3 regions of the Streptomyces sp. NPDC096012 genome follow, and region 2 is predicted to be linked to each of the others. Evidence: riboswitches for the same ligand, from Rfam matches in the RefSeq annotation. Region 2 holds a riboswitch; each other region holds the start of a gene.
The links. Region 2 has a riboswitch for cyclic di-AMP ahead of ABVB68_RS10190 (C40 family peptidase). Riboswitches for the same ligand answer to the same signal wherever they lie in the genome.
Positions count from the first base shown of each region.

Region 1: another riboswitch for cyclic di-AMP. It lies ahead of ABVB68_RS34550 (M23 family metallopeptidase); the one in region 2 lies ahead of ABVB68_RS10190 (C40 family peptidase).
Region 3: another riboswitch for cyclic di-AMP. It lies ahead of ABVB68_RS09215 (transglycosylase SLT domain-containing protein); the one in region 2 lies ahead of ABVB68_RS10190 (C40 family peptidase).

Region 1 covers NZ_JBEOTD010000060.1:9,614-16,204, reverse strand. Annotated here, with positions in the region: gene trmB (tRNA (guanosine(46)-N7)-methyltransferase TrmB) at 1-40, shown strand, start outside; gene ABVB68_RS34560 (PrsW family intramembrane metalloprotease) at 83-1,393, shown strand; gene ABVB68_RS34555 (aldo/keto reductase) at 1,446-2,390, opposite strand; gene ABVB68_RS34550 (M23 family metallopeptidase) at 2,588-3,619, opposite strand; cyclic di-AMP (ydaO/yuaA leader) riboswitch at 3,629-3,796, opposite strand; gene ABVB68_RS34545 (PP2C family protein-serine/threonine phosphatase) at 4,029-5,210, opposite strand; tRNA gene ABVB68_RS34540 (tRNA-Met) at 5,401-5,474, opposite strand; gene ABVB68_RS34535 (dihydrofolate reductase family protein) at 5,741-6,591, opposite strand, start outside.
Region 2 covers NZ_JBEOTD010000007.1:102,276-108,866, forward strand. Annotated here, with positions in the region: gene ABVB68_RS10180 (hypothetical protein) at 1-82, shown strand, start outside; gene ABVB68_RS10185 (SLAC1 family transporter) at 93-1,064, opposite strand; gene ABVB68_RS10190 (C40 family peptidase) at 1,402-2,739, opposite strand; cyclic di-AMP (ydaO/yuaA leader) riboswitch at 2,748-2,918, opposite strand; gene pcrA (DNA helicase PcrA) at 3,207-5,693, shown strand; gene ABVB68_RS10200 (M23 family metallopeptidase) at 5,830-6,591, opposite strand, start outside.
Region 3 covers NZ_JBEOTD010000006.1:146,637-153,227, reverse strand. Annotated here, with positions in the region: gene fahA (fumarylacetoacetase) at 1-633, opposite strand, end outside; gene ABVB68_RS09230 (carboxylate--amine ligase) at 939-2,183, shown strand; partial or broken gene ABVB68_RS09225 (NAD(P)/FAD-dependent oxidoreductase) at 2,283-2,713, shown strand; gene ABVB68_RS09220 (HAD family hydrolase) at 2,878-3,690, shown strand; gene ABVB68_RS09215 (transglycosylase SLT domain-containing protein) at 3,845-4,333, opposite strand; cyclic di-AMP (ydaO/yuaA leader) riboswitch at 4,339-4,516, opposite strand; gene ABVB68_RS09210 (polyprenyl synthetase family protein) at 5,248-6,258, shown strand.

The DNA.
Region 1 (6,591 bases), on a different contig from region 2:
CCGGCCGCCCGGACCGCAGGTTCCGCGGTCGGGCCGGTAAACCGCTCCAGACCCTCGTCCCGTCACCGTTAGGGTCGATGCCGTGGCCACCAGTGCTCCGTTCCCGACTCCCCCCGCCGGTCCCGGCACGGGACTGCTCCGGCACCCGCACTGGTGGCAGCGCGGGTGGGTGAGGTACGGGGCGCTGATCACCCTGCTGGTGCTGTCCGGGCTGGTGATCCTCGCGCTCGTGCGGCGGCAGACCGGCACCGAGGGGCTCCTGGTGGGGGTGGGCCTTGCCGTGCTGCCCGTGCCCTGGCTGACGGCCGCCTTCCGCTGGCTGGACCGGGTGGAGCCGGGGCCCTGGCGGAACCTGGTCTTCGCCTTCGCGTGGGGTGCCTGCGCGGCAGCGCTGATGGCCATCGTCGCCAACACCTTCGCGACCAAGTGGATAGCCACCGCCACCGCCGACCCGGCCGGTGCCGACACCCTCGGCGCCACGGTGATAGCCCCGATCGTCGAGGAGTCCGCCAAGGCGGCTGCCGTACTGCTGGTCTTCCTCTTCCGCAGACGGCATTTCACCGGCCTCGTGGACGGGGTGGTGATAGCCGGGATCACCGCCACCGGGTTCGCGTTCACCGAGAACATCCTCTATCTCGGTACGGCCTTCGGGACCGACCAGCTGACCGGCGACCGCGGCATCGCCTCCGTCACCGCCGCGACGTTCTTCGTGCGCATCGTGATGTCCCCGTTCGCGCACCCCCTCTTCACCGTGCTGACCGGCATCGGCTTCGGCATCGCCGCGCTGTCCGGGGAGCGGCAGCGTCTTCGGCGGGTGCTGCCGCCGGTGGGCGGGCTGCTGCTGGCGATGTCCATGCACGCCCTCTGGAACGGCTCCTCCACCTTCGGGCGGTACGGGTTCTTCGCCGTCTACGGCGGGTTCATGGTGCCCGCGTTCGCGCTGCTGACCTGGCTCGCGATCTGGACGCGGCAGCGGGAGCTGCGGACCGTGCAGGCGGAACTGCCGGCGTACGTGCTGGCCGGATGGCTGGGGCCGGCCGAGCCGATCGCGCTCGGGTCGATGCGGGCGCGGCGGATGGCCAGGGAGTACGCCCGGCACCACTGCGGGGGGCGGCCGGCGGCGCGGACGGTGGCCGAGTACGAGGCGTACGCCACCTCGCTCGCGTTCCTGCGGCACCGCGGGCGGCGGGGGCGGGCCGGGGCGGACTTCGTCGGACGCGAGCGGGAGCTGCTGGCCGAACTCTGGCAGCGCAGAACAGTGGCGCGGCCGGCCCTGGACTACGCGGCCAGGGCCTCCGCGCCCGCTCCGGTCACGGCTCCGGTGTACTGGACGCCGCCGCCGTACGGGTATCCGACGGTGCCGTATCCCGCCTGCAACCCGTACCGGACCTGACCCGGCCGCGGGAGCGGCCCGGTACGGAGCGCCACCGGAGCGGGTGGCGGCACTACGCCGACGCGGTCGTCAGCTTCTGCAGGTCCTCGTCCGGCAGGGTCAGCTCCGCCGCCCGAAGCAGCGACGGGAGCTGGTCCACGGTCCGGGCGGAGGCGAGGGGGGCCACGACGGTCGGCTGGGCCGCGAGCCAGGCCAGGGCGACCGTGGCGACCGGGACCCGGTGGGCGGCGGCGACCTCGTCCAGGGCCGTCAGGACCCGCTGACCGCGCTCGGTCTCGAGGTGCTTCGAGGCCCCGTCGGCCCGGGCGCTGTCGACGGTCGCGCCGGGGCGGTACTTGCCGGTCAGGAAGCCGGAGGCGAGGGAGAAGTACGGCACGGCCGCGAGGCCCTCGCGGGCGGCCAGGTCCTGCAACGGGCCCTCGTAGGTGTCCCGGGAGACCAGGTTGTAGTGGGGCTGGAGGGCGACGTAGCGGGCCAGGCCCTCGCGGTCGGAGAAGTCGAGGGAGGCCTTCAGGCGCTCGGGGGTGATGTTGGAGGCGGCGATGTGCCGGACCTTTCCGGCCTTCACCAGCTCGTCCAGCGCGCCGATGATCTCCTCGACGGGCACCTCGGGGTTGTCGAAGTGGGTGTAGTAGAGGTCGATGTGATCGGTGCCCAGCCGGCGGAGCGAGGCGTCGGCGGCCGCCTTGATGTTGGCGGCGCTCAGACCCTGGTACTCCGGGTGCTGGCTGACCTTGGTGGCGATGACGACGTCGGCGCGGTTGCCGCGGGCCTTGACCCACTTGCCGATGATCGTCTCGGACTCGCCGCCCTTGTTTCCCTCGACCCAGGCGCTGTAGCTGTCGGCGGTGTCGACGAAGTTGCCGCCGGCGGCCGTGTAGGCGTCGAGCACGTCGAAGGACGCCTGCTCGTCGGCGGTCCAGCCGAAGACGTTGCCGCCGAGGGCGAGCGGGAAGACCTCGAGGTCGGAGGAACCGAGTTTGCGCAGAGAAGTCATACTCCACGTCAACGCCGACAGCGGATGATCCCATTCCGCTGTCGGCGCCAAGTTCCCGCAAAGGCAGCACCCTCAGGGTCACCCCCAGGACCCGACGGGATTTCTCCCCGGGACCCGACGGGGTTCCTCCCCCGGGGGCCCGACGGGGCTCGCGTCCGGGAGGCCCCGCGGGCCACCGGGGCGAAGGCCCGCGAAGGTCAGGGGTTGAGGCCCTTGCCGCGCAGCCAGACCATCGGGTCGATGCCGGTGGCGTCGCCGTTCGGGTGGACCTCCAGATGCAGGTGCGGGCCGGTGACGTTGCCGGTGGCGCCGACCCGGCCGATGACGTCACCGGTGCCGACCTTCTGGCCGACGGAGACACTGATCGAGGACTGGTGGCAGAACCACAGTTCGGTGCCGTCGTCGAGGGTGAGGACCGTGCGGTAGCCATAGGAGCCGGCCCAGCCCGCCTGGGTGACCGTGCCGCTGTGGATGGCCTTGATGAGGGTGCCGGTGGGGGCGGCGAAGTCGAGGCCGGTGTGGTAGCCGGAGGACCACATCGAGCCGGCCTGGCCGAAGGTCGAGGTGATCGTGTACGAGGACGTCGGCAGCGTGTACTGCTTGGCCAGCTCGGCCAGCCTCTTGGCCTCGGCCGCCTTCGCGGCGTCGGCGTCCGCCTTCTTCTTGTCGGCGGCGGCCTTGGCGGCGGCCTCCTTCTGCGCCTTGGCCGCGGCGTCCGCGCTCTGCTTCTGGGCCGCGGCCAGTGCGGCGGCGGTGGCCCTGCTGTCGGCCTTGCTCTGCTGCTGCTCGGCCTGGGCCATGATCCGGTTGCGCAGGGTCTCGCCCGCGCCGGTGTTCCGCTCGGTGTCCGCGGGGGTCACGCCGACGTCGCTGAGCGCGGTGGTGCTCGCCTCGGGCGCCGGGGAGGAGCCGTCCTCGAACAGCGAACCCATGGAGGGCAGGTCCGGCAGGGAGAGGGACACCGGCGGCTTCCCGGTGTTGGCGCTGGCCATCCCGCCCGCGCCGACCGCGGCGATCACGCCGACGCCGAGGACGGTGGAGCTGCGGGCGAATCCGCCGCGCTGCTTGGCGACGCGGTGCCGGCCGCGGACCGGGGTGATGGATTCCTCGGTGGGATTCCACTCCTCCCAGGGGCCCTCGTCGGCGCGGTAGGAGCCGTACCCGAAGGTCTCGGACTCGGTGGGGGCCGGTATGAACGGGGCTTCTGGGGCAGGCCGGTTGGACGCCACGCGGGCGCGCTCCTTTCCTTCCGCCGCCTACCGGGTTAGCTGACGGGTTCGGAGCAGGAAGGTCTCCTACGCGCGTAAACCGGACGTGGACTCAGCGAGTTCACGACGGCTTTCGCGTGATTCACCCCAAAGGTGGTGGTTCCCCGGTTCCCTCGCGGGATTCGGCGCGTGCGCACGGAGCCGTCTCTTGTGACGGCTGGGACGACCGCGCTGCGTTATCGAACGTTAATAGACCCGGTAGGTGGTTTCCAAGCCGTTCGGCTTGATCATTAACGTTCCCACGCAGGGACTTACCCTGTAGATCGCTGCAAAACGGGCGAGTTGACCGAAGTTCATGAGTCACAGAGGTTTCCGAGTGACGCGGGTGTTCTGCGGACGGCGGTCGCGCGGTCACGGTCGGTGAGACCGGTCACGGCTGCCGTACGGCGAGCAGCGCCATGTCGTCCGCCATCCCGCCGCCGGAGTGCCGCCGCACCTCCTCGGCGAGCCGGCTCAGCAGGGCGCCGGGGCCGGGGAAGGTACGGCCGGCCAGCCGCCGTTCGGGTGCGTAGAAGCGGCCGTGGGCGTCCCGGGCCTCGGACAGGCCGTCGGTGTAGAACAGCAGGGTGGCCCCGCTCGGGAAGCGGGCCTCCAGCGCCCGGTCGGGCCAGCCGCCGAGGTCGCGCATGCCGAGCGGCAGCGCGGGCTCGGGCGCGGTCAGGCTGCGCAGGGTGCCGTCGGCGTGCAGCATCAGCGGCGCCGGATGGCCGCGGTTGACGACCCGTACGACGCCGTCGCCGTGTGGGAGTTCGGCGAGGACGGCGGTGGTGAAGCCCTCGAACGCGTCGATGCCGTCCCGCCGGGTGCCCTCGCGGGCCAGTGCCCGCTCCAGCCGCTCGGCCACCGCCTCCAGCGTGGCCTCCTGCTCGGCCGCCTCCCGGAACGCCCCGATCACCACGGCGACGGCGGCGACCGCGCTCAACCCCTTGCCGCGCACGTCGCCGACGACCAGCCGGACGCCGTACGGGCTGTCCTGCACCGCGTAGAGGTCGCCGCCGATGAACGCGTCCCGGCGTGCCGCCTCGTAGCAGGCGGCGATCTCGAAGCCGCCGATCCGCTCCGCGGGCCGGGGCAGGACGGCCCGTTGTGCGGCCTCGGCGATCTCCCGGGCGGAGGCCAGCCGCCGGTCGCCGAGCCGGACCACGCGGTTGATGGCGACGGCCAGCAGGGCGACCGTGGCGACGGTCACCCCGTCGGTGACGGTGGCCGGTGCCGAGTGGCCGCCGGTCTGGGTGTTCACGGCGTACGCGGCGACGAGGGCGGTCAGGGCGGTCAGGACCGTGGTGCGCAGCGAGTACAGCGGCGCGGCGATCAGCGGCGCGGCGGTGAAGAACGGGACGGCGGTGAAGCCCTCGGGAGTGAGCAGGCCGTAGAGGACGCCGCCCGCGATGAGCAGGGCCGGCAGGGCGCCGGCCAGGGCGCGCGGGCCGGGCCGGCGGGTCCCGCGCACGGGTGCGGGTTCGTCGCCGAGTCCCGGGTCCGGCACGAGATCGCCGGGAAGCCGGCCGCCGGCCCTGGCGTACGCGTTCTCCTCCACCTCACCAGGGCGCACCGCATGTCTCCCACGTGTCGGACGTAGGTCCAGATTTGCGGGCCCGGGGGCACGGGGCGACCGGTGTGGACCGACCGGATGACCTGCTGTGACGTACGCCACGCGGCCTGGATCGCCGCGTACGGCGGGGCGGGGCGGAAAACACTCAGGGCCGGAACCCGTGTACTGGATTCCGGCCCTGAGTCTTCAGTAGCGGGGACAGGATTTGAACCTGCGACCTCTGGGTTATGAGCCCAGCGAGCTACCGAGCTGCTCCACCCCGCGTCGTTGTGTCTCAAGCATACGCCATGCGAAGGAGTGGTCGCGCACCCTTTTCCTCCGGGCCTTGATCACCGGTTCCGCCAGGTCCTGATCACCGGTTCCCCCGGGCCTCGATCACCGAGCCGCCGGGGATGCCGCTCAGCCCGGCAGGTGCGCGTTCGGCGCCTTGGCGAGCGCCCGGAACTCGGGGAGTACGACGACCTCGGCTCCCCCGAGCCTTGATCACCGGCCACCCCGGGCCTCGATCACCGAGCCGCCGGGGGTGCCGCTCAGCCCGGCAGGTGCGCGTTCGGCGCCTTGGCGAGCGCCCGGAACTCGGGGAGTACGACGACCTCGGCTCCCCCGGCCTGGAGCACGCCGGTGCCGTCGGCCCCCGCGACGAAGGTGTCCGGCTCCCGCCAGGCGGTGACCACCCGGCGCAGCCCGGCCCGCAGGATCAGCTCGGCGCAGGGCGCGGGCCGGGAGGCGCGGCGGGCACAGGGCTCCAGGCTGCTGTAGACCGTGGCACCGGCGAGCCTCGGGTCGGCCGCGTCGATCTTCGCCAGCGCCGCCTCCTCCGCGTGGACCACCGGGTCGCCGCCTTCCCGGGAGTGGCCGCGGGCCAGTTCGGTGCCGTCGGCGGCGACCACGACGGCACCGACGCTGAAGGCCGTCTCCGAGGGCGGGCACAGGGCGGCGAGTTCGCAGGCGGTGCGCAGCCAGTGGCGGTCGGCGGCCGCGGGGGCGGGGCCGGTGCCGGGCGCCGTGGGCTCGTAGCGCATGAGGACGACGTCCTCGATGCGGCGGGTCTCGACCAGGCGCAGCCGGCCGCCCTGGTACGACCCCGGTCCGAACAGGCGCGGGGCCGCCGGGTCGCCCACGAAGAGCGGGGCGAGGACCAGCTGGAGTTCGTCGGCGAGGCCCTGGCGGAGGAGCTGGGTGTGCACCTGACCGCCGCCCTCGACCATCAGGCGCCCGACTCCGCGCACGTCGTGCAGGTGTTCCAGCAGGGCCCGCCAGTCGATGCCGGCGCCGAGCGGGACGACGTCGGCGGTGGTGCCGAGGAGCCGGCCGGCCCGTCGGGCACCCTCGTCGGTGGTGTAGACGAGTTTCTCGCCGCCGGTGTGCCAGAAGTGGGCGT
Region 2 (6,591 bases):
GGAGCGGGTCGACAAGGGGCCCTTCGCGCTGGTCGGCCTGCTGACCGTGGCGAACATCTTCATCGCCGTGCTCTGGACCTGACGGTCGGCGGTCAGCGGGCGCCGGCGCGGGCGCGGGCGCGGGCCGTGAGCACCGCACCGGTGGCGGCCGCGAGCCACGCCGCCACCGCCACCCACACCAGCACCTGACCCGGCAGCCTGAGCCACCCGACGTGCACGGCGGATGCGACGGACAGCACCGCCGCCGCCGTCATCCCCATCGGGAAGACCGTCGACCACCGCCGCATGTCGTAGCCGGGGCGCGGCCGGGCCGCCTCGGCCGCCAGCAGCAAGAGGTACCCGGCCAGGTCCAGGGCGAGCAGCGTGATCGTCGTGGTGCGCAGTACGTCGCGGTCGTCGTCGTTCCACAGGTAGAGGCGGCCACTGTCGGCGGCGAGCAGGTTCGCCCCGGCCAGCGCCGAGATCGCGAGTGCCCCGTCCGCGATCCAGTGGTCCCCGGCGCCCTTGAGGACCTCCCGGGGTTCGAAGCGGGCCAGGGCGACCCCGTAGAGCAGCAGGCCCAGCCAGAACAGCACCAGAGCGGTGCGCGCGAGCCAGGCCGTGTCCTCCGCGGCGGCCAGCGCGGCCGCCAGCACCGCGAGCCCTTGTGTGGCCACGCAACACAGGAACACCGATCCCGGCATGCGTCGCTTCCAGTGCCGCATGACGAGGACGAGCAGCACCGGCCACAGCAGCGCGGCGAGCGCCAGCAGAGCCTCGGCCAGGGTCTGCCGGCCCAGCGCCGAGATCCCGGTGCCCAGCACGGCCGTCGCCGCGACGGCGGTCAGGGCTTCCGGGTTCCCCGCCTCGGTCACCCAGCGCCGCCGTTCGCCCACCAGCCGCACGACGAAGTCGGCGGCCAGCGCGAGCCAGGCGATGCAGGCCATCGCCAGCGCGATCCGGGAGACCGTCTCCGCGCCGGCCAGATGCAGGCCCACCGACACGATGCCGGTCGCCATCACGGCGGACCCGGCCGAGGGGGGCCGCCCCGCCCACCACGCGCGCACACTCGACATACCGGGCATGCGCCCGATGCTAGGCAGCCGGGCGCATCGGACGGGCAGGGCACGCGCGCGTGAAGCGGAAAAACGCGGTCCACGCGCGCGTGGACCGCGAAGAACGCCGCACTACGCGGGTGTGGCGCAGAGCGCCGGCACACGCGCGTGGAGCACAGAACGCCGTCCACGCGCGCGTGGAGCGCGAAAACACCGCACACGCCCGTGGAGCGGGGAATGCCGGTGCGCGCTGGTGGCGGCAAACGCCGGAACGCGCGAGCAGGCCGCCGACGCGCGGCCCGTTCCCGACGCGCTCGGCTTCCTGGGGTCCGAAAGCGCGGGAACCGGGCGACGGCGACGGAGACGGTCAAGCGGGCCGTACGACGCCCTCGACGACGGATGTGCCGCCGCGGTCGACGGACTCCTCGCGGACGTACGCGCCCGGCTCCGGGGCGTGGATCATCATCCCGTCACCCGTGCAGAGGCCGACATGGCTGCTGTCGTCCCGGAAGAAGACCAGGTCACCGGGGCGTGCGTCGATGAGCGGGACGGGGGTGCCCGCGGCGGCCTGCTCCCGGGCGGTACGCGGAAGGGTGACGCCGGCGGCCCGCCAGGCGGCCTGGGTGAGGCCGGAGGAGTCGTAGGAGCCGGGTCCGCTCGCGCCGCTCACGTACGGCTTGCCGATCTGGGCGCGGGCGAAGGCGATCGCCTTCTCGGCCTTGGTGACCGGCAGCGTCGCCGGGGGCGCGTACGGCGGCGTGGCCGAGGGCGCGTACGACGGCGTCTCCAGAGGCGAGTGCGACGACGTCTCCAGAGGCGGGTACGGCGGTGTCGGCGGGAGCGCGTACGACGCTGGGGACGGGGACAGGGACGGGGGCGTGGGCGTGTACGGCAGCGCGGTGGGTGCCGCGAGGTGCGGGCCGAGCTCTGCCCTTGCGCCGTCCTCCGAGGCCGCGTGCCGGGACAGCAACGCGCGCGTGACGGCGAGCTTGCGCTGCACGGCGGCCTTCGCGGCCTTGACGTCGTACCCCGGGGTGTCGGCCTTGGCGTCCTGGTCCAGGGGGGTGGCCTTCGCGGCGCGGCCCGCGGTGGCGGCCCTCGTCCCGCGGTCCGTGGTGGCCGGCGCGGCGCGACCCGGGGCTTCACGGTCCGCGCCGGTGGCCGGCGCGGTGGCCCCGGCTTCGGGGGCCGGTGCCGCGGCCCCCGCCGCGGTCACGTCGTACCACGCGGCCGCCGGTGCCGCCGATGCCGCCGAGGCCTCCGGCCCCCGGGGGGCCCGGCCCCGCCCGGCCGCGTCCTTCACGCGCGAGGCCAGCCGGTTCAGCACCCTGCTCTGGGCGAAGTGGTCCTGCGGATACTCCGCGAGGAGGGAGGCGGCCGTGTCCGGGGCGGCCGCGAACGGGACCCGGCCCTCCCGGGCGATCGCGGGGGTCCGGACCGCGCGCCGGGCGCCCTCCTGCCGCGGTTCCCCGGCACGAGGCCGCTGCCTGGCCGCAGATTCCTCCTGCGGGGTCGGTTCGGCCCGGCGGTACAACTCGTCGATCTTCTTCTCGATCTCCTCCGGGCTCGGCCTGCCGTCGTCGGCGGGCGCGGCCTCGGCCGTCTGGGACAGGACGGCCACGGAGGTGAGGGCGGCAGTGGCGAGAACGGGTCCGCGCAGGCCCGGTCCACTGCCGCCGGGGCGCGACTTGCGGTGCGACGCCAAGGGAGGCGACTCCTTCCAGCATGCCGCCTACCGGGTTAGCTGTCGGGTTCGGGCGGGTGCTTCGGAAGGGTTGCCCTACGGCGTCGTCCCGTGCGGGAGTCGGCCGATTCACCCCAGGAACGGTGGGTCCCCGGCTCCGGGCACCGTGCAGGGCGCGCCGGACTCGGCGGAGGCCGTTCGGCCCGGCGAGGTTCGCCGGAGAGGGTTCGTACGGCCTGACGGAAACCTAGCCAACTCGTGTGACTCCTGTGAAGGTTGGTGTGCGGTATGTCCGATACATTTCTGTGACCTGGGGAAGGTTTCACACGCGTGTGACCAGGCGCTTCCGCAGCGTGAGGGGATGATCGGCCTTCTGCGGGGCGGACGGCCGGCGCTCCGGGACCCTGTCCGACAGCGGACTGCGCCCGCGGGCCGAGTTCGGGGGAGCGGGACCGGTTGTCGGTGGGGCGCCCTAGACTCGGAGAGCGATGAGCAGCCTCTTTGACGACAGCTTCCTGGCGGACCTCCAAGCCCCACGCGGGCGCGAGGAGGAACCCCCGCCCCCCGAGGACGAGCACGCTCCGGAGCCGGTTCCGGACGATCTGTTCGGCGGGAAGTTCGACGTGCCCCCGGACCGGGACGCCTACTACCGCGACGGCGCCCCGCGCCCCGTCGTCGACGCGGCGGCCCTGCTGGAGGGGCTGAACGACAACCAGCGCGCCGCGGTCGTGCACGCCGGCTCCCCGCTGCTCATCGTCGCCGGCGCCGGCTCCGGCAAGACGCGCGTGCTCACCCACCGCATCGCCCACCTGCTCGCCGACCGGGGCGTGCACCCGGGCCAGATCCTCGCGATCACCTTCACGAACAAGGCCGCGGGCGAGATGAAGGAGCGCGTCGAGCAGCTCGTCGGCCCGCGCGCGAACGCGATGTGGGTGATGACCTTCCACAGCGCGTGTGTGCGGATCCTGCGGCGCGAGTCGAAGAAGCTCGGCTTCACCTCCTCCTTCTCGATCTACGACGCCGCCGACAGCAAGCGCCTGATGGCCCTGGTCTGCCGCGACCTGGAGCTCGACCCCAAGCGCTTCCCGCCCAAGTCCTTCAGCGCCAAGATCAGCAATCTGAAGAACGAGCTGATCGACGAGGAGGACTTCGCCGCCCAGGCCACCGACGGTTTCGAGAAGACCCTCGCCCAGGCCTACGCGATGTACCAGTCGCGGCTGCGCGAGGCGAACGCCCTGGACTTCGACGACCTGATCATGACGACGGTGAACCTGCTGCGTGCCTTCCCGGACGTCGCCGAGCACTACCGCCGCCGCTTCCGCCACGTCCTGGTCGACGAGTACCAGGACACCAACCACGCCCAGTACGCCCTGGTGCGCGAGCTGGTCGGCACGGGCGAGCGCGCCCCCGGGGACGCCGGCCTGCCGCCGGGCGAGTCCGACCTGCCGCCGGCCGAACTCTGCGTGGTCGGTGACGCGGACCAGTCGATCTACGCCTTCCGGGGCGCGACGATCCGCAACATCCTCCAGTTCGAGGAGGACTACCCGAACGCGAAGACGATCCTGCTGGAGCAGAACTACCGCTCCACGCAGACCATCCTGTCCGCGGCCAACGCGGTCATCGAGCGCAACGAGTCCCGCCGCCCGAAGAACCTGTGGACCAACGCCGGCCAGGGCGCGCGGATCACCGGCTACGTTGCCGACACCGAGCACGACGAGGCCCAGTTCGTCGCCGAGGAGATAGACCGCCTCACGGACGCGCGCGAGGCCAAGGCCGGGGACGTCGCCGTCTTCTACCGCACCAACGCCCAGTCCCGCGTCTTCGAAGAGGTCTTCATCCGCGTCGGCCTGCCCTACAAGGTCGTCGGCGGTGTCCGCTTCTACGAGCGCAAGGAGGTCCGGGACGTCCTCGCCTACCTGCGCGTCCTCGCCAACCCCGAGGACTCGGTGCCGCTGCGCCGCATCCTCAACGTGCCCAAGCGGGGCATCGGCGACCGCGCGGAGGCGATGATCGACGCCCTCTCCCAGCGCGAGAAGATCAGCTTCCCGCAGGCCCTGAAGCGCGTCGACGAGGCCTACGGCATGGCCGCGCGCTCCACCAACGCGGTCAAGCGGTTCAACACGCTGATGGAGGACCTGCGCACCGTCGTCGAGTCCGGTGCCGGTCCGGCGACGGTGCTGGAGGCCATACTCGAACGCACCGGATATCTGGCCGAACTGCAGAACTCCACCGACCCCCAGGACGAGACCCGCATCGAGAACCTGCAGGAACTCGCGGCCGTGGCGCTGGAGTTCGAGCAGGGGCGGGAAGACGGGGAGCAGGCCACGCTCGCCGACTTCCTCGAGCAGGTCGCCCTGGTCGCCGACTCCGACCAGATCCCCGACGAGGAGGACGGCGACGGCGTCATCACGCTGATGACCCTGCACACCGCCAAGGGCCTGGAGTTCCCGGTCGTGTTCCTGACCGGCATGGAGGACGGCGTCTTCCCGCACATGCGCGCCCTCGGCGAGAACAAGGAGCTGGAGGAGGAGAGGCGCCTGGCGTACGTGGGCATCACGCGCGCGCGGGAGCGGCTGTATCTGACGCGGTCGGCGATGCGCAGCGCCTGGGGCCAGCCCTCGTACAACCCGCCCTCCCGCTTCCTGGAGGAGATCCCGGGCACCCACGTGGAGTGGAAGCGGACGGGAGCGACGGCGCCGGTGTCCTCCGGACCCGTCTCGGGGATCGCGGCCTCGCTGTCGTCGAGCCGCTCGCGGTCCTCGGCGTCGGGCGCGTCCGGGTTCGCCACGCGGCGCGCCGCGGAGAAGCCGGTCGTCGCGCTGGCCGTCGGTGACCGGGTCACCCACGACCAGTTCGGGCTCGGCACGGTCGTCGCGGTGAAGGGCACGGGTGCGAACGGGGAGGCGACGATCGACTTCGGTGACGCCAAGCCGAAGCGGTTGCTGCTGCGGTACGCGCCGGTGGAGAAGCTCTAGGGGAACTTCCAGGGGAACCCCCGGGGCAATTCCCGGGGGACGCCCAGGGACAAAACCCTGTGGTGGCCGGCGGAACCGGTAGAACCATGGACGAAGTGAGCCCCGCCGGTTCGGCGGGGCTCGGCCCCTCAGGGGCTCAGGTCGGGTCCAGTCCGTGGCTGCGCAGCCACGGCAGGGGGTCCATGGCCGCCCCGCCCGCCGGCCGGACCTCGAAGTGCAGGTGCGGCCCGGTGGAGTTGCCGGAGTTGCCGGAGTAGGCGATCGGCTGGCCCGCCTTGACGGTCGTACCGGAGGCCACGCGATAGCTGGACAGGTGGCAGTACCAGGTCTCCGTGCCGTCCTTGGCCGTCACGATCATCATGTTGCCGTAGGCGCTGTTCCACTTGGTCGTGACGGTGCCGTCGGTGGCGGCCATCACCGTGGTGCCGTAGGAGACGGGGAAGTCGATGCCGGTGTGCACCGACATCCAGTTCACGCCCGCCTGCCCGAAGTAGGCGCTGAGCCCCCGCTGCGTGACCGGCAGGGCGAACTTGGGGCGCAGCCGTTCCTTCAGCGCGGCCTCCGCGGCGGCCTTCTTCTGCTCCAGCGCCTGCTGCGCCCTGAGGTCGATGCGCTCCTGCGTACGGCTCGCCCGGTGGGCGAAGTCGTCGGCCCCGGCGGAGAGGGTCTTGAGCTGGGTATCCAGTTTGCTGTTGGCGATCGCCGGCTGCACCACGTGCGCCTCGTCCGGGGAGGCGGCGGTGGCCTCGCCCGAGTCCTCGGTCAGGGCGCTCACCGAGGCCGCCGCGATCCCGGCGACTCCCATGACACAGGCCGAGGGCACGGCGACCGTCAGCAGAGCCGACCGTTTGGCGGGCGTACGGCGCCGGGAACGCCCGGCGCCGCGCGAGCCGGCCCG
Region 3 (6,591 bases), on a different contig from region 2:
GCCGAGCGCGACCGGGCTGCCGAGGTCCGAGGGCACGCCGACGACGAAGCCGACCTCGGCCTCGATGTCCAGCCGGACCGACGGGCCGAAGACGGGGGCGGGGTCGGTGGGGCTCTTGCGCTGCCCGGAGGGCCGTACGACGTCGGTGCCCGAGACGACGACGGTGCCGGAGCGGCCGTGGTAACCGATCGGGAGATGCTTCCAGTTGGGGGTGAGGGGGTCCTCGGCGTCCGGGCGGAAGATCTGGCCGACGTTCCGGGCGTGGTTCTCCGAGGAGTAGAAGTCGACGTAGTCCGCGACCTCGAACGGCAGGTGGAGGGTCACCGACGCCAGGGGGTGCAGGAGCGGTTCGACGGCCGGCCGGTGCGAGGGTGCCGTCAGCCACTCCCGCAGTGCGCGCCGCACCTGCGACCAGGCCGTGCGCCCGGCCGCCAGCAGGGGGTTGAGGGTGGGCTGTGCGAGCAGGGACGTGTACGGCGAGCCGAGTGCGGCGGCCGCGGCGCCCGCGTCGAGGACGTGGTCCCCGAACCGGACGCCGACCCTCCGCTCCGTGCTGCCCGAGGGCGAGAACACGCCATAGGGAAGGTTGTGCGGGCCGAAGGGGTCGCCCTCGGGGACGTCGAAGGGGGGCATGGGGTGCTGCCTCGCTCTCATCCGGGTCTTGCATGGCGCTGCGTTCCATGTGGTCGGGCCACACGTTACGGCCGGGATGCGTGTCTTGGGCAGTGTGCTCGGGTGTCCCCCCTGCGTGGGAGCGCATGGTCGCCGGCGCACGACCGAATGGTTGTCCGATGAATGCCTAAAGAGCTCGCAATGTCCTGATAGGCCTTGTCGGAGGCGGCAATTCCGGCTTAGCGTCCTTTGGGGGTCACGGACGGGGTGGGTCCGTGCCATTGGGGGGACACGTGGGGGGACCCGTGGCCGGAAACACCGTCGGTGTGCCGTTCGAGGCCGACCGCGACGTGCCGGGCCTGATCGTCAAGTTCGGTGACTACCCGCTGCACCACGGCGGTGTCGGCGCGATCCGTAGTCTGGGGCGCCTGGGCGTGCCCATGTACGCCGTCACCGAGGATCCGTACACGCCGGCGGCCTCCTCGCGTTATCTGAAGAAGGCGTTCGTGTGGCCGACCACCGGCGCGGAGGACCCGGCCCGGCTGGTCGACGGCATGTTGCGCATCGGCCACCGGATCGGTCGCCCGACCGTGCTGATCCCGACGGACGAGGAGGCCGCCGTACTGATCGCCGAGCACCAGGAAGAGCTGGCCGGGACCTTCCTCTTCCCGCGCGTCGATCCCGCGCTGCCGCGCCGGCTCGCCAGCAAGCAGGGACTGCACGAACTGTGTGTCGAGCACGGCATCGCCAGCCCCGCGGCGGCGTTCCCGCGGTCGTACGACGACATCGTCTCCTTCGCGGGCACCGCCCGGTTCCCGGTGGTGGCCAAGAACCGGGAGGCGTTCGTCCGGCGCAGCCGGCCCGCCGTGAACGGCACCACGAGGATCGCCACGCGCGCGGGCCTGCTCGCGCTCGCTCGGGACTGGGGCGACGAACCCGGCGTGATCCTCCAGGAGTACCTGCCGCGCGAGGAGGCCGAGGACTGGATCGTGCACGCCTGCTTCGACCGGAACTCCAACCCCGTCGCGCTGTTCACCGGCGTCAAGGTCCGTTCCTGGCCGCCGCACGCGGGCATGACGGCGAACGCGTACGTCGTCGACAATCCGGAACTCGCCGACCTCGCCGCTCGTTTCATCAAGCAGATCGGCTTCAGCGGCATCATCGACCTCGACCTGCGCTTCGACCGGCGCGACGGACAGTACAAGCTCCTCGACTTCAACCCGCGCATGGGCGCCCAGTTCCGGCTCTTCGAGAACGAGTCGGGAGTGGACGTCGTCCGTGCGATGCACCTGCACCTGACCGGCCGCCCCGTTCCGGAGGGGGAACAGCGCGCCGGCCACCGCTACATCGTGGAGAACATCGACCTCCCCGCCCTCCTCGCCTACCGCCGCGGCGGCTATACGACGCCGCACGCGCCGGCGAAGGCGAGCGGGACGGAGCTGGCCTGGCTCGCGGGTGACGACCCGCTGCCGTTCCTCACGATGGTCGCCCGCTTCGCGCGCCCCGGCGCGAAGCACCTCTATCAGCTGTGGCGGACCAACCGCCGCGGCAGCGGCACAGCCACGAAGTAGGCCCGCCGTGGCGGACCGACGCCACGGCCGGCGGCACAGCCACGAAGGAAGTAGGCGAGGCCGCGAAGGTGGCGCATCGTGTCTCAGAGGAGGGACTTCGTGATCCGACCGGTTGCAGTCATCGGGGCGGGGCCCTTCGGCCTGTCCACCGCCGCTCACTGCGGGCGCTCGGTATCGCCGTCCGCGTCTTCGGCGACCCCATGGTCAGCTGGCGCGACCACATGCCCGAGGGCATGCTCCTGAAGTCGACCCCCGCCGCCTGGAACCTCGACTGCCCGCAGCCCCGCCACACCCTCGCCGACTACTGCGACGCGGCCGGCATCCGCCGCCTGGTGGCGGACGAGGACATCATCCCGGTGGAGACCTTCATCGCCTACGGCGAGTGGTTCCAGCACAAGCCGGTCCCCGGCCTGGAGCAGGTGCGCGTCGTCTCCGTCGACCGGGACAGAAGCGATGGCTTCGAGCCGGAGCTCGACTCGGGTGAGATGTTCACCGCACCCTTGCCGACCGTCGCCGCCCCCCTCACCGGCGGGCCCGGAGGAAGCCCCCTGCCGCCACCCGGCGGCCACCGGGCCACAACCCGGCGATCACCGGGCCACCGAGCGGACCTTGGCCACCAGTTGGGGCTGAGCAGCACGTAAGTGCGTGGAACGACGGATGAGTCGGCGGGGCGCGGTGTCCGTATTCTCTGATCATGGCAGCCACCCCCGCATACGCACTGATCGCCACCGACCTGGACGGGACGCTGCTGCGCGGCGACGACACCGTCTCCGACCGGTCTCTGGCCGCGCTCGCGCGGGCGGCGGGGGCGGGTGCCCGGCACCTGGTGGTGACGGGCCGGCCGGCCCCGCGGGTACGGCCCCTGCTGGCGAACCTGGGCTGCGCGGGGCTCGCGGTGTGCGGCCAGGGCGCTCAGATCTACGACATCGCCGCCGACCGTCTGCTGTGGTCGGTCCGGCTGGACCGGGAGCTGGCCGAGACGGCGCTCGGCAAGATCGAGGCGGAGGTGGGGCAGGTGTACGCGGCCGTCGACCAGGACGGCGTGGACGGGCTCACGCTCATCGAACCCGGGTATCTGATGCCGCACCCGACGCTGCCGGCGGTCCGGGTCGACCGTCGCGACGACCTGTGGTGCGAGCCCATCAGCAAAGTACTGCTGCGCCACGCCACTCTGTCGGACGACGAGTTGGCGGCCGTGGCGCGGGCGGCGGTGGACTCGCTGGCGACCGTCACCATGTCGGGGCCGGGGACCGTGGAGCTCCAGCCGCGCGGGGTGACCAAGGCGACCGGTCTCGCGCTGGCCGCCGAGCGCCTCCGGATCGGCGCCGAACGGGCCGTGGCCTTCGGGGACATGCCCAACGACATCCCGATGTTCCACTGGGCCGGACGCGGGGTGGCCATGGCCAACGCCCACCCCGAACTCAAGGCGGTGGCCGACGAGGTCACCTCGTCGAACGAGGACGACGGCATCGCCGTCGTCCTCGAAAGAATCTTCCCGACCGACTGACCGGCACTTCAGTAGCTCGCTGTTCGGCCGGTCACCGATGCGAGCCCGTCGGCCGGTCACCGGTGCCCGCCGTTCGGCGGTCACCGGTGCGCGCCGGTCCGTCAGGTGCCGGAGCGCACCGGTCCGCCGTGCGACGGGCACCGGTACGGGCAGGTCAGTACGCGCCGAACACGTTGTCGATCGACCCGTACCGCGCGGCCGCGTAGTTGCAGGCGGCGGTGATGTTCGCGACCGGGTCGTAGACGTTGAACGACGTTCCGGCCACGTGGTACGCGTTGAACGTCGGGTCGATGACCTGGAGCAGGCCCTTGGACGGGATGCCCTTGGCCGCGTTGGAGTCCCAGAGGTTGATGGCCGAGGGGTTGCCCGAGGACTCCCGCATGATGTTGCGGTAGATGCCGTTGTAGGTGCCCGGGATCTTCTTCTCGGCCATGATCGCGAGCGACTCGCGGATCCAGCCGTCGAGGTTGTTCGGGTACCCGGCCGGCGTGGTGGACACCGTGGCGGCCGTGGGGGTGGCCGCGGAGGCGGCGGTGGCGCCGATGATCGGAAGGGCGAGCACGGCGGCACCGGTGCCGACGACCGCGAGCTTGCGGACGAGGCGGTTGGTGCGAACGCGGCGGGGCTGAGCGGCAGCAGGCATGGGGGTGTTCCTCTCCGGCGCCTGCGAGGTGAGCTGTCGGGTTCGGGCGGGGAGGTGCCCGGCCGCACTCCGAAGAGCGCGACTTCACCCCTAGCCGTTCCGGTGCGACGTGTGTCGTCCGGTCCGGCGGCTTACCTGGTTCCCCCGCTCCTGCCCTGCGAATGAGTTCGTCGATGGGTTATGCGGGCGGCGGCAGGATTCGGCGTTCCGCCCGACGGCCCGGAACGTATGCGAGAGCACATGTCGGGAACAAGTGCCTGATTCACACAACGCACTGTTTGACCTTGATCTGTGCCGTATGGGGTACTTGATCCTTTGCGGTTGCCAACTTCTCAACTCGCCGATGACGCAGGGCAGAAGCGGCGACCCGACGGGCGGAGCGGGTGGGGCCGGAGGTTGCTCGACGTGACCCAATTCACGAAATAGCAAAACGCAGTAAATCCGACATTGCAGATTAAGGGGATTTGATTCTTAAGTCTGATTACTGCGGAATTCGGAGTGCGCCGCACGTCGTTTCGCAGGGTTGCCGCAGGCCGTGGAGAGGTGGCGGCGGTGAGGGGGAGGGAGTGTGGCGGAGGGTCGGCCGCCGCCCTGATCCGGACCGATTCGGGCGGATTCGGGCCGCGGTCGGAGGTGCGACGGCCCGGGCAGACGGGTGCCCCGACGAGGGTGCGGCGTTACTCCGCTCACCCTCCGATCCGCGACAAACCGCACGTACTGCTGTTAAGTCGATAGATGTCCGTTCTTACCGACCGATCAACACCATAGGGGGCATGATCCGATACCGCCCGGGCTGGACCGGTGGGCGCTATCGGTGATCGAAAGAGGACCGGATACGCTGACTTGAGTGATGGCAACGACCTATCGACAAACCGTGTAACCGCCAGCAGACACCAGCAGACAGGAGACCCCTCGTGACCGTCGTCGGGCCGTTCGGGCTGAGCGTGCGGGACCAGGCTCTGGAAGCCGATGTCCAGGTCGGATTGGCGGCTGTCGAGGAAGGCTTGCTCGAGGCCACCAAGAGCGAGGTTCCGTTCATCACGGAGGCCGCCCAGCACCTCGTGCGGGCCGGCGGGAAGCGGTTCCGGCCCCTGCTGGTGATGCTGGCGGCGCAGTTCGGCGACCCTTACGCACCCGGTGTCGTGCCGTCCGCCGTCGTGGTCGAGCTGACCCACCTCGCCACCCTGTACCACGACGACGTCATGGACGAGGCGGCCGTGCGACGCGGCGTGGACAGCGCCAACACGCGCTGGGGCAACTCCGTCGCGGTCCTCACCGGCGACTTCCTCTTCGCCCGCGCCTCCCAGATCCTCGCCGACCTCGGCCCCGAGGCGGTCCGGGTGCAGGCCCTGGCGTTCGAACGGCTGGTCACGGGCCAGATCCTGGAGACAGCCGGCCCCGCGGACGGCCGTGACCCGGTCGAGCACTACCTGGACGTCCTCAGCGGCAAGACGGGTTCCCTGGTGGCGGTCGCGTGCCGGTTCGGTGCGATGATGTCCGGCGCCGACGACACGGTCGTCGACGTGCTCACCCAGTACGGCGAGCGGCTCGGGGTCGCCTTCCAGCTCGCGGACGACGTCCTGGACATCGCATCCGACTCCCACGAGTCCGGCAAGACGCCCGGCACCGACCTGCGCGAGGGCATCCCGACCCTGCCCGTGCTGCGACTGCGCGAGCGGGCCGGCCGGACGGGGCTGCCCGAGGACGTCGCGCTGTGCGACCTGCTGGACTCCGACCTCAGCGACGACGCCCGGCACGCCGAGGCGCTGGCCGCACTGCGCGCGCACCCCGCGCTGGAGCAGGCCCGCCGGGACACCGTCCGGTACGCGGAGGAGGCACGGGCCGCGCTGGCACCGCTGAGGGAGTGCGACGCCAAGGCGGCCCTGCTCGAACTGTGCGACGCGGTGGTGCACCGAGCCGGCTAGCCGCCCCACCGGCCTCCCCCGCAAGAAAACACGCGCGGGGGACGTCTCCGGCAGGGCGGGCACACACGGCACGCACGCGTGGCGGGAGCCCCACGCCCGCACGCGCGGCACGCGCACGCAGCCCGCACGCCCGCACCCGCGGCACGCGCACGCAGCCCGCACGCGTGGCAGCCACCGCCGACGCACATGTCACGCACGTGTGGCAGCCACCACCGCACGCGCAGCCCGCACGCGTGGCAGCCACCGCCGACGCACACGTCACGCACGCGTGGCAGGCACCGGGAAACGCCCGCACGAGCAGCACGCACCCGCGGAACGGACCCACCCAAGCGG